2 regions of the Acidovorax sp. HDW3 genome follow, and region 1 is predicted to be linked to the other one. Evidence: predicted binding sites of a transcription regulator. Region 1 holds the regulator's gene; the other holds the start of a gene.
What was found. Region 1 encodes FNR, which switches genes on or off when oxygen is low (the NO sensors DNR and NnrR bind a similar motif). Its sites were predicted from a motif close to TTGATNNNNATCAA; they were not measured.
Positions count from the first base shown of each region.

Region 2: the regulator FNR is predicted to act here: its motif matches at 3,183-3,196, upstream of G7045_RS13975 (ribonucleoside triphosphate reductase).

Region 1 is NZ_CP049885.1:1,081,428-1,086,406, forward strand. Features, by position in the region: gene ccoP (cytochrome-c oxidase, cbb3-type subunit III) at 1-794, shown strand, start outside; gene ccoG (cytochrome c oxidase accessory protein CcoG) at 858-2,300, shown strand; gene G7045_RS04785 (FixH family protein) at 2,324-2,617, shown strand; gene fnr (fumarate/nitrate reduction transcriptional regulator Fnr) at 2,653-3,378, opposite strand; gene hemN (oxygen-independent coproporphyrinogen III oxidase) at 3,570-4,952, shown strand.
Region 2 is NZ_CP049885.1:3,012,810-3,017,788, forward strand. Features, by position in the region: gene G7045_RS13960 (type 1 glutamine amidotransferase) at 1-41, opposite strand, end outside; gene G7045_RS13965 (anaerobic ribonucleoside-triphosphate reductase activating protein) at 156-833, opposite strand; gene nrdD (anaerobic ribonucleoside-triphosphate reductase) at 835-1,023, opposite strand; gene G7045_RS13975 (ribonucleoside triphosphate reductase) at 1,084-3,102, opposite strand; gene G7045_RS13980 (hemerythrin domain-containing protein) at 3,287-3,721, opposite strand; gene norR (nitric oxide reductase transcriptional regulator NorR) at 3,872-4,979, shown strand, end outside.

The DNA.
Region 1 (4,979 bases):
ACAACACCACTGGCCACGTCTGGGACGAAGATTTGATGGAGATGAACAACCCCATGCCGCGCTGGTGGATGTGGATGTTCGTCATCACCGCCGTCTTTGGACTGGGCTACCTGGCGATCTATCCTGGCCTGGGCAAGTTCGCCGGCCAGCTCGGCTGGTCCACCAAGGGTCAGTATGAGGCCGAGGTAGCAAAGGCTGCCAAGGATCTGGAGCCGATGTACGCGCGCTTTTCCAACATGAAGCCCGAAGACATGGCCGGTGATGCCCAGGCCATGGCCATTGGTGAACGTTTGTTCATGAATAACTGCTCGCAGTGCCACGGTTCCGATGCACGCGGCGGCAAGGGTTTCCCGAACCTGATCGACGTTGATTGGCTCCACGGCGGTACGTCCGACAAAATTCACGAAACCATTGCCCAGGGTCGTGTGGGCGTTATGCCGCCCATGGCTGCTGCGGTGGGTTCGCCTGAAGATGTGCGCAACCTTGCGAACTATGTGCTCAGCCTTTCTGGTAGCCCGAATGACTCGTTGCGCGCTTCGCTGGGCAAGGAAAAGTTCGGTGCCTGCGCTGCCTGTCACGGTATGGACGGCAAGGGTAACCAGGCGTTGGGCGCCCCCAATCTGACCGATGACATTTGGCTGCACGGTTGGGGCGAAAACGCTATCATCGAACGGATCAACAAAGGCGTCACCAACCAGATGCCGGCGCAGCAAGGTCGCCTGACCGATGCGCAGATCAACGTCCTGACGGCCTACGTTTGGGGCCTGTCGAACAAGCCGGCACAAGCGCGGTAAAAACAAGGCGGCGCTCTCCAGGCGCCGCCTTTTTGTTTTCTTCTAGATTCCTTTCCACAGTCCATGACCTCGCCTGCTGGCAAGCCCCGCAAAGTTATTCCTATTGCCCCCGCCGAAGCACCCAAAGAAGGGGGCTTCGCGTCTTTCTACGAAGCCCATAAAAAGGTGTACCCACGCTCCATCAGCGGTGTGTTTGCCCGCTGGCGCTGGGTGATGGTGTTTCTCACACAACTGGTTTTCTATGGCCTGCCCTGGCTGCAGTGGGGGCAGCGCCAAAGCGTGCTCTTTGATCTGGAGGCCAAGCGCTTTTACCTTTTTGGCTTGGTGCTGTACCCGCAGGACTTCATCTACCTGACGGCGCTGCTCATCATTTCGGCACTGGCCTTGTTCTTGTTCACCGCCGTCGCCGGGCGACTGTGGTGCGGTTTTGCCTGCCCGCAAACCGTGTACACCGAAATTTTCATGTGGATCGAGCACAAGGTTGAAGGCGACCGCAGTGCCCGGATGCGCTTGGACAACAACGGCTGGACGTTCGAGAAAGTCTGGAAAAAATCACTCAAACAGTTTCTCTGGATCGCCGTTTCGCTCTGGACCGGGTTCACCTTCGTCGGCTATTTCGTGCCGATCCGTGAGCTGGGAGGGGAACTGCTGGCCTTGCAGGGCGGTTGGCAGATCTTCTGGGTCGGCTTCTATGGTTTCATGACCTACGGCAACGCCGGCTTCTTGCGCGAGCAGGTGTGCAAATACATGTGCCCCTATGCGCGCTTTCAAAGCGCCATGTTCGATAACGACACCATGGTCGTGAGCTACGACCCGGCGCGTGGTGAACCGCGTGCTCCGCGCAAAAAAACTGCCGATTACAAGGCCGACGGCCTGGGTGACTGCATTGATTGCTCGTTGTGCGTGCAGGTATGCCCTACGGGCATTGATATCCGCGATGGCCTGCAGTACGACTGCATTGGCTGCGGTTTGTGCGTTGATGCCTGCAATACGGTAATGGACAAAATGGAGTATCCCCAGGGCCTCATCCGTTACACCACGCAAAACGGCGTTGCCAAGGGGTGGAGCGGGCGCCAGATGCTGCGTCGCGTACTGCGTCCACGTGTGCTGATTTATTCTGGGGTGTTGTTGGTCATTAGCGCGGCCATGATTGCTAGCCTGGCAATGCGCGTGCCTCTGAAGGTGGATGTGGTGCGCGATCGTGCTTCGCTCTCGCGCTTGGTGGCCGGCGGCAAGCTGGAAAACAGTTTCAGCCTGCAGGTCATGAATGCTACTGAGCAAATGCACCGCTATCGTATCTCTGCGGTTGGGCTCGATGGCCTGGAGGTGGCGTCTGAACCCGAGGTCGAGGTCGAGCCGGCGCAGTCACGCTGGGTGGCTACACGCTTGCAAATTCCGTACGGTTCGGCAGCGCCAGGATCGCACACTATTTATTTCAAGGTTGAAGCCTTGGATGCGGCCCATGTACAGGTGCAGGAAAAAGCAGTTTTCCTGGTACCACGTTGATTTTTTAAAGGATAAGAGCTGTTATGAGTACAACCCACAGCCCCGCCGCTGCCCTCTCGGTACCGCCGGCCCAGCCATGGTGGAAATATGGCCATGTGTGGATGCTGATTGCCGGCCCTGCCGTGGTCATCGTCGCTGGTTTCGTCACCCTGTGGCTGGCCGTGCGCCAGCCCGATCCGGTGATTTCTGAGGACTACTACCGCCAGGGGCTGGAGATCAACAAAACGCTGGCTTCACAAGGAGAAAAGGGCTTGACGCCGGCGATGCAGGGACGTAACCACGCCGCTACGCCGGCAGAGGATGCCGTTGGACGTTAAAGGAGGGGGCGAGAAGCGCGTGCTACCAGTAGTTTTTATTGGCAGGCTTGCTGGTTGTTCACCAAGCGCTTGAGGGCATCGGTGCTGAGGATTTTCACGTGGCGCTGTTTGACTTCGACGATGCCCTCTTCGACGAATTTGGAGAAGGTGCGGCTCACGGTTTCGAGCTTGAGCCCGAGGTAGCTACCGATTTCTTCACGCGTCATGCGCAGTACCAGTTCAGACTGCGAAAACCCCCGGGCGTGCAAGCGCTGCACCAGGTTGAGCAAGAAGGCGGCCAGGCGCTCTTCGGCGCGCATACTGCCCAGCAGCAGCATCACGCCGTGCTCGCGCACGATTTCGCGGCTCATGATCTTGTGCACGTGGCTTTGCAGTGCCGTGACCTCGCGCGAGAGCTCCTCGATGCGGTCAAACGGCATGACGCAGACCTCGGCATCCTCCAGGGCCACGGCATCGCAGGTATGGTGGTCGTTGACGATGCCGTCGAGACCGATGATTTCGCCCGCCATTTGAAAGCCGGTCACCTGGTCGCGCCCATCCTCCGTTGCCACGCAGGTCTTGAAAAAGCCGGTGCGAATGGCGTAGAGCGAGGTGAACGACTCGCCGTTGCGAAACAAGGTGCTGCCACGCTTGATCTTGCGCCGCGTTGCCACAACGTCATCGATACGCTGCAGCTGCTGTTCGTTCAGCCCCACGGGCATGCACAGTTCGCGCAAATTACAGTTGGAACAGGCAACTTTGATGGTGGATTGCAAATTCATGTCGGCAAAAGAGGCAGTGTGAGCCGCCCCGGGTGTCGCTAGGCTGGCAATGCAGGGCATTGTCGGATGTCATCAAATAGCTGACGAACATCAAATTGTCGCAGATGCGACAGTCACCTGTTAAATTGATAGAAGTCAAGATGAAGCAGTCAAGGGTAAGGCATATTACCCTGGCATGCAAGGAAACCCTTATGACCGTTATTACCCCCGAACTGCTGCAGCGCTTTGATGTCTCCGGGCCAAGGTACACCTCTTACCCTACCGCAGACCGTTTTGTTGAAGCGTTTGGCCAGGAGGAATATGCCCTGGCTCTGCAGCAGCGCAAGTTGGGCACAGCCGCCAAGGCGCTGCCGTTGTCGCTCTATGTGCACATTCCGTTCTGTGAATCGCTGTGCTACTACTGCGCCTGCAACAAAATCATCACCAAGCACCACGATCGTGCCGATGTTTACCTGCGCTACTTGGCGCGTGAGGTCGATTTGCACACTGCCCATTGCGGTGTCGGCCAGCATGTCAGCCAGTTGCACTTTGGTGGTGGAACGCCCACTTTCCTTTCGGACGAGGGGCTGCGCGAGCTCATGGGCATGCTGCGGCGCAGCTTCACCTTTGTGCCTGGGGGCGAGTATTCGATCGAGGTCGATCCACGCACCGTCACGCCCGAGCGCCTGGGTCTGCTGGCTGAACTGGGCTTCAACCGCCTGAGCTTTGGCGTACAGGATTTTGACCCTGAGGTACAAAAAGCCGTGCACCGCATCCAGCCGGCTGAGCAGGTGTTCGAGCTGGTGGCGGCGGCGCGTCAGATTGGTTTTGACTCGGTCAACGTCGATCTGATCTACGGCCTGCCGCGCCAGACGCCCGAATCGTTTGACCGCACCCTGGCTCAGGTGGCGCAGCTGCGCCCGGATCGGATTGCGCTTTATGCCTATGCCCACCTGCCCGAGCGTTTCAAGGCGCAGCGGCGCATCATTAACACCGAGCTGCCGCCGGCCTCGGCCAAGGTCAACATGCTGGCGCGTTCGCTCGCCGCCTTTATGGATGCAGGCTATGTCTATGTGGGCATGGATCACTTTGCCTTACCTGAAGACGCGCTGGCTGTTGCCAAGCGCCAGGGCCGCCTGCACCGCAACTTCCAGGGCTACAGCACCCAGCCTGATTGCGATTTGATCGCTCTGGGTGTCTCCGCCATTGGCAAGGTGGGCGCCACCTACAGCCAAAATGCCAAGACGCTGGAGGAATACTACGATTTCATCGACCAGGGTCGCCTGCCCGTGGTGCGTGGCCTGGCTCTCTCGCGTGACGACTTGGTGCGCCGCACCGTCATCATGGCGCTGATGTGTCAGGGCGAATTGTTGTTTGAGCCGATGGATTCGGCCTGGCTGATTGACTCGCGCAGCTACTTTGCCATCGAGCTGGAGCAGCTGCGCGAAATGCAGGGTCAGGGCCTGGTCGAGGTCAACGACGATGGCGTCAAGGTCACAGCCCTGGGCTGGTTCTTTGTGCGCGGTGTGGCCATGGTGTTTGACCGTTACCTGCAGGCGGACCGCAACCGCGCCCGTTTCTCGCGCATCATTTGAGAACTGTGCAGGGCCTGGCTTTCATCG
Region 2 (4,979 bases), 1.2 Mb from region 1:
CCTTGCGCCGCTTCGTGCTGGAGGATGACAACAGGCTTCATACAAAACGGGCCCGTTGGCGGGCCGGTAGTCAAGACAGCCTGAATGTAGAAACGCCGGCATCAAGTCCTTACAAGGATTGCGCGGGCCGCCATCAAGAGTGCATCAAGGGCGATTCAGCCCCGCACACGCAGCGCCGGCCAGCCGCCCTGCCCGGGCGTGATGCCTGCCAGCGCCTGGCGTGCCGCCGCTGCACTGCCCGGCGCGCGCGGGTCGTCACAGGGCTGCAGTACCCAGTCGCACAGGCCCAGCGCGGCCAGCTCCTGGCCCAGGGCCTGCAGGTCTGCCAACGGATAGAGGCCGGGGTGCCAGGTGCTGCGCACCTCGTGCGCCACGCCGCTTTCCAGCAGCAGCGCCAGCGATGCGCGCACCTTGGCGCCGCTGCCGGCCACGCCGGTGATGGCGGGAATCTGCGCCCAGGGGGCTTTCACGTCCAACCCCACCCAATCGAGCAGCGGCAGCGCCGCGGCCAGGCGCTCGGGGTACATGCCGCCGGTGTGCAGCGCGGTGGCAAAGCCCATGTCCCGCATCTGCTGCAGGGCCGCAGGCAGGGCGGACTGCGCCAGGGGCTCGCCGCCGGAGAAAACCACGCCGTCGAGCAGGCCCCGGCGCTGGTGCAGAAAGCCGAGCACATCCGCCCAGGCCAGGGTGCCTGGCTGGGATGCATCGAGCAGTTCAGGGTTGTGGCAGTAGCCGCAGCGCCAGGGGCAGCCCTGGCAAAAAACAACGGCCGCCAGGCGGCCGGGGAAGTCGATGGTGGTGAGCCGGGTCAGCCCACCGACGCGCAGGGTCATTTCAGCAGGTGGCTTCGCTGAAAAACTGGCGCTCGTTGTGCTCGCCCTGCTTGCCGGTGTTGAAGCTGGCGACCGGGCGGTGGTAGCCCATGACGCGGGTCCAGACTTCACAGGGCTGGCGCTCGCTGTCTTGCAGCTGCACGTCGGCAGCGGCCAGGGCGGTGGTTTCAACGGTGCTCAGGGCGTTCATGGTGTTTCCTTCAAAAATGATAGCTATTGACGCTTGATACATAAGCCTTACAGGCTGTTTTTATGCCGCAATCTTGCGGCGCTTTTCTGCCAGGCGCTCCTCGTCGCACTTCGGGCAGAACTTGTGCTCGCCTTCCAGGTAGCCGTGCGTGGGGCAGATGGAGAAGGTGGGCGTGATGGTGATGTAGGGCAGACGGAAGTTGCTCAAGGCGCGCTTGACCAGCTCGCGGCAGGCGGCGCCGCTGCTGATGCGCTCGCCCATGTACAGGTGCAGCACGGTGCCGCCGGTGTACTTGGACTGCAGCTGCTCCTGGCGCTGCAGCGCCTCGAAGGGGTCGTCGGTAAAGCCCACGGGCAGCTGCGAACTGTTGGTGTAGTAGGGCTGGGCCTCGCTGCCGGCCTGCAGGATGGCGGGCCAGCGCTTTTTGTCCTCTTTGGCAAAGCGGTAGGTCGTGCCCTCGGCGGGCGTGGCCTCCAGGTTGTAGAGGTGGCCGGTTTCTTCCTGAAAGGTGACGATGCGCGCGCGCACATGGTCCAGCAGGCGCAGGGCAAACTGGTGGCCCCAGTCGCTGGTGATGTCCTGCTCGCCCTTGGTGAAGTTGCGCACCATCTCGTTGATGCCGTTCACGCCCAGGGTGCTGAAGTGGTTGCGCAGCGTGCCCAGATACCGTTTGGTGTAGGGGAACAATCCCTGGTCCATCAGGCCCTGGATGAGCTTGCGCTTGACCTCCAGGCTTTGCTTGCCCAGTTCGAGCAGGCGGTCGAGCGCGGCCAGCAGCGCGGCCTCGTCGCCCGCGTGCAAAAACCCCAGGCGCGCGCAGTTGACGGTGACCACGCCCAGGCTGCCGGTCTGCTCGGCGCTGCCGAACAGGCCGTTGCCGCGCTTCAAGAGCTCGCGCAAATCGAGCTGCAGGCGGCAGCACATGGAGCGCACCATGTTGGGCGACAGCTCCGAGTTGATGAAGTTCTGGAAGTAGGGCAGGCCGTACTTGGCCGTCATCTCGAACAGCGCGGCGGCGTTCTCGCTCTCCCACGGGAAGTCGGGCGTGATGTTGTAGGTGGGGATGGGGAAGGTGAACACCCGGCCCTTGGCGTCGCCCGTGGTCATCACGTCGATGTAGGCACGGTTGATGAGGTCCATCTCGGCCTGCAGCTCGCCGTAGCAAAACGGCATTTCCACGCCGCCAATCACCGGCACCTGCTCGCGCAGGTCCTCGGGGCAGGTCCAGTCGAAGGTCAGGTTGGTGAACGGCGTCTGCGTGCCCCAGCGCGAGGGCACGTTCAGGTTGTAGATCAACTCCTGCATACATTGGCGCACGGCGGCGTAGTCCATGCCGTCCTTGCGCACAAAGGGCGCCATGTAGGTGTCGAACGAGGAGAACGCCTGTGCGCCCGCCCACTCGTTTTGCAGCGTGCCGAGAAAGTTCACGATCTGCCCCACGGCCGAGCTCATGTGCTTGGCCGGGCCGGCTTCCACCTTGCCGGGTACGCCGTTGAGCCCCTCGTGCAACAGCGTGCGCAGCGACCAGCCGGCGCAGTAGCCGCTGAGCATGTCCAGGTCGTGGATGTGGATGTCGCCGCTTCGGTGCGCCTCGCCGATCTCGGGCGCGTACACATGCGACAGCCAGTAGTTGGCCGTGACCTTGCCGGCCACGTTCAGGATCAGGCCGCCCAGCGAATAGCCCTGGTTGGCGTTGGCGTTCACACGCCAGTCGGCACGCGAGAGGTATTCATTGATGGAGGACTCCACATGCACCAGCGTCTGCCGGTCGGCGCGCAAGGTGGCGTGGCGCTCGCGGTAGGCGATGTAGGCGCGGGCGGTTTGCAGGTGGTTGGCGGCGATCAGCGTCTGCTCGACCACGTCCTGGATCTGCTCGATGGTCGGCGCCTGGCCGTGAAAACGGTGGCCCAGCACCTTGGTGACCTGGGCGGTGAGCAGCTGCGCCTCGTCCACGCCAAACTCGCCGGTGGCCGCGCCGGCGCGGGCGATGGCCGAGGCGATGCGCTCGGCATCGAACGCGGCGCGCGCGCCATCGCGGTCAATGACGTCACGGGGCAAGGTGGCGACGGGGGTGGACATGCGGCAGCTCCAGGCAAATTAAACACTACATGTAGTGTGCAACCACAGCTCAAAACACCATAGGTAGTTGTTTGCCGCATTTGATTTAACGCAAAAACCTGAGCAATTACGTCGGACAAAAAAAGGGCCGCCCCAAGGGCGGCCCAAGCAAGAAGCGTCTAAAGACGCGAGAGGATCAGGGTTTTTAGGGCTGGGCGGCGGCGGTTTCCTGTGCCGCTTCAATGCGGGGGTAAAAGTCCCGGTCTTCGTGCTTCATGCGCTCGTACACGCGGCGCAGCACGTCGTTGGCGTCGCGGCGAAAGCCTGCCTCGTCGGCACACAGGCGCGCGGCCGTGTTCCAGCGCCGGGCAAAGGCATCAAAGGCAGCGGCAATCGGCCCCATATCGTGCTGAAAACGCTGGCCCAGGCGCGCCAGGCCCGCGTCGTCGCTGCGCTGCAGCGCCGGGTACAGCGCCTGGTCTTCCACCGAGAGGTGCAGCTTGATGACAGCACTGATGGCCACGATGCCCTGTGCCAACGCCCCGGCGTTGGCAATCACGCCCGCGCGGGTGAGGGTGCGCAAATGGTCGATGCGCGCGAGGATGTCCAGGTGTTGGTGCTTGAATTTGTCGATGTTCATCACAGTTCCTATGGGTTCATGTCACCACAAGTAACGCAAACCCCATGCCAGCCCAAAAAACACCATAAAACAATGACTTAGCAAGGCATTGGCAAGATAACGGTCATTTCAACCCCAGCCAAAAACGGTTGTTTAAACCATAATCGGGTAATGAATACCCTTGTCGATCCCGACCTGCTGGCCGAGCTGTCCCAAGACCTGGCCCCGGCTGAGCGCCTGCAGCGCCTGGTGGGCCAGCTGCGCACGCGTTTTCACTGCGGCGCGGTGGTGCTGCTGCGGCTGGAAGAATCGTTTTTGCGCCCCGTGGCCATCGACGGCCTGGTGGGCGAGGCCCTGGGGCGGCGCTTTGCCGTGCACCAGCACCCACGCCTGGCGGCCCTGCTGGCGCAGCGCGAGGTGCTGTGCTTTGACAAGGACAGCCAGCTGCCCGACCCCTACGACGGCCTGCTCGACGCCCTGCCCGGCGCGCCGCTGCCGGTGCACGACTGCATGGGCGTGGCGCTGTGGCTGGACGCGCGCCCCTGGGGCGTGCTCACGCTCGACGCCCTGCGCACCGGCACCTTCGGCCCGGCCGAGCGCCGCGCGCTGGCGCACTGCGCCCTGCTGGTGCAGGCGGCGGTGCGCATGGCGCAGCGCGATGGCGAGATCAGCCAGCTGCGCCTGGCGCCGAGCGCGCGCGCCAGCAGCGCCGACACGCCCCTGCCGCTGGCGGGCGACGCCGAGATCGTCGGCCAAAGCCCGGCCCTCACGCAGCTGCTGCACGAGCTGCGCGTGGTCGCCGGCTCCGAACTGCCGGTGCTGCTGCTGGGCGAGACCGGCGTGGGCAAGGAGCTGTTTGCGCGCTGGCTGCACCGCCATTCGCCGCGCTCAGACAAGCCCCTGGTGCACGTCAACTGCGCCGCCCTGCCCGAGTCGCTGGCCGAGAGCGAGCTCTTTGGCCACGCACGCGGCGCTTTTTCTGGCGCGCTGGCCGAGCGCCCGGGGCGCTTCGAGGCCGCCGATGGCGGCACTTTGTTCCTCGACGAAGTCGGCGAGCTGCCGCTGGCGGTGCAGGCCAAGCTGCTGCGCACGCTGCAAAACGGCGAAATCCAGCGCCTGGGCGCCGACCAGCCCCGGCATGTGGACGTGCGCATCCTCGCCGCCACCAACCGGCGCCTGCGCGAGCAGGTGGCCGCCGGCAGCTTTCGCGCCGACTTGTACCACCGCCTCTCGGTCTACCCGGTGCCGATCCCGCCGCTGCGCGAGCGCGGCAGCGACG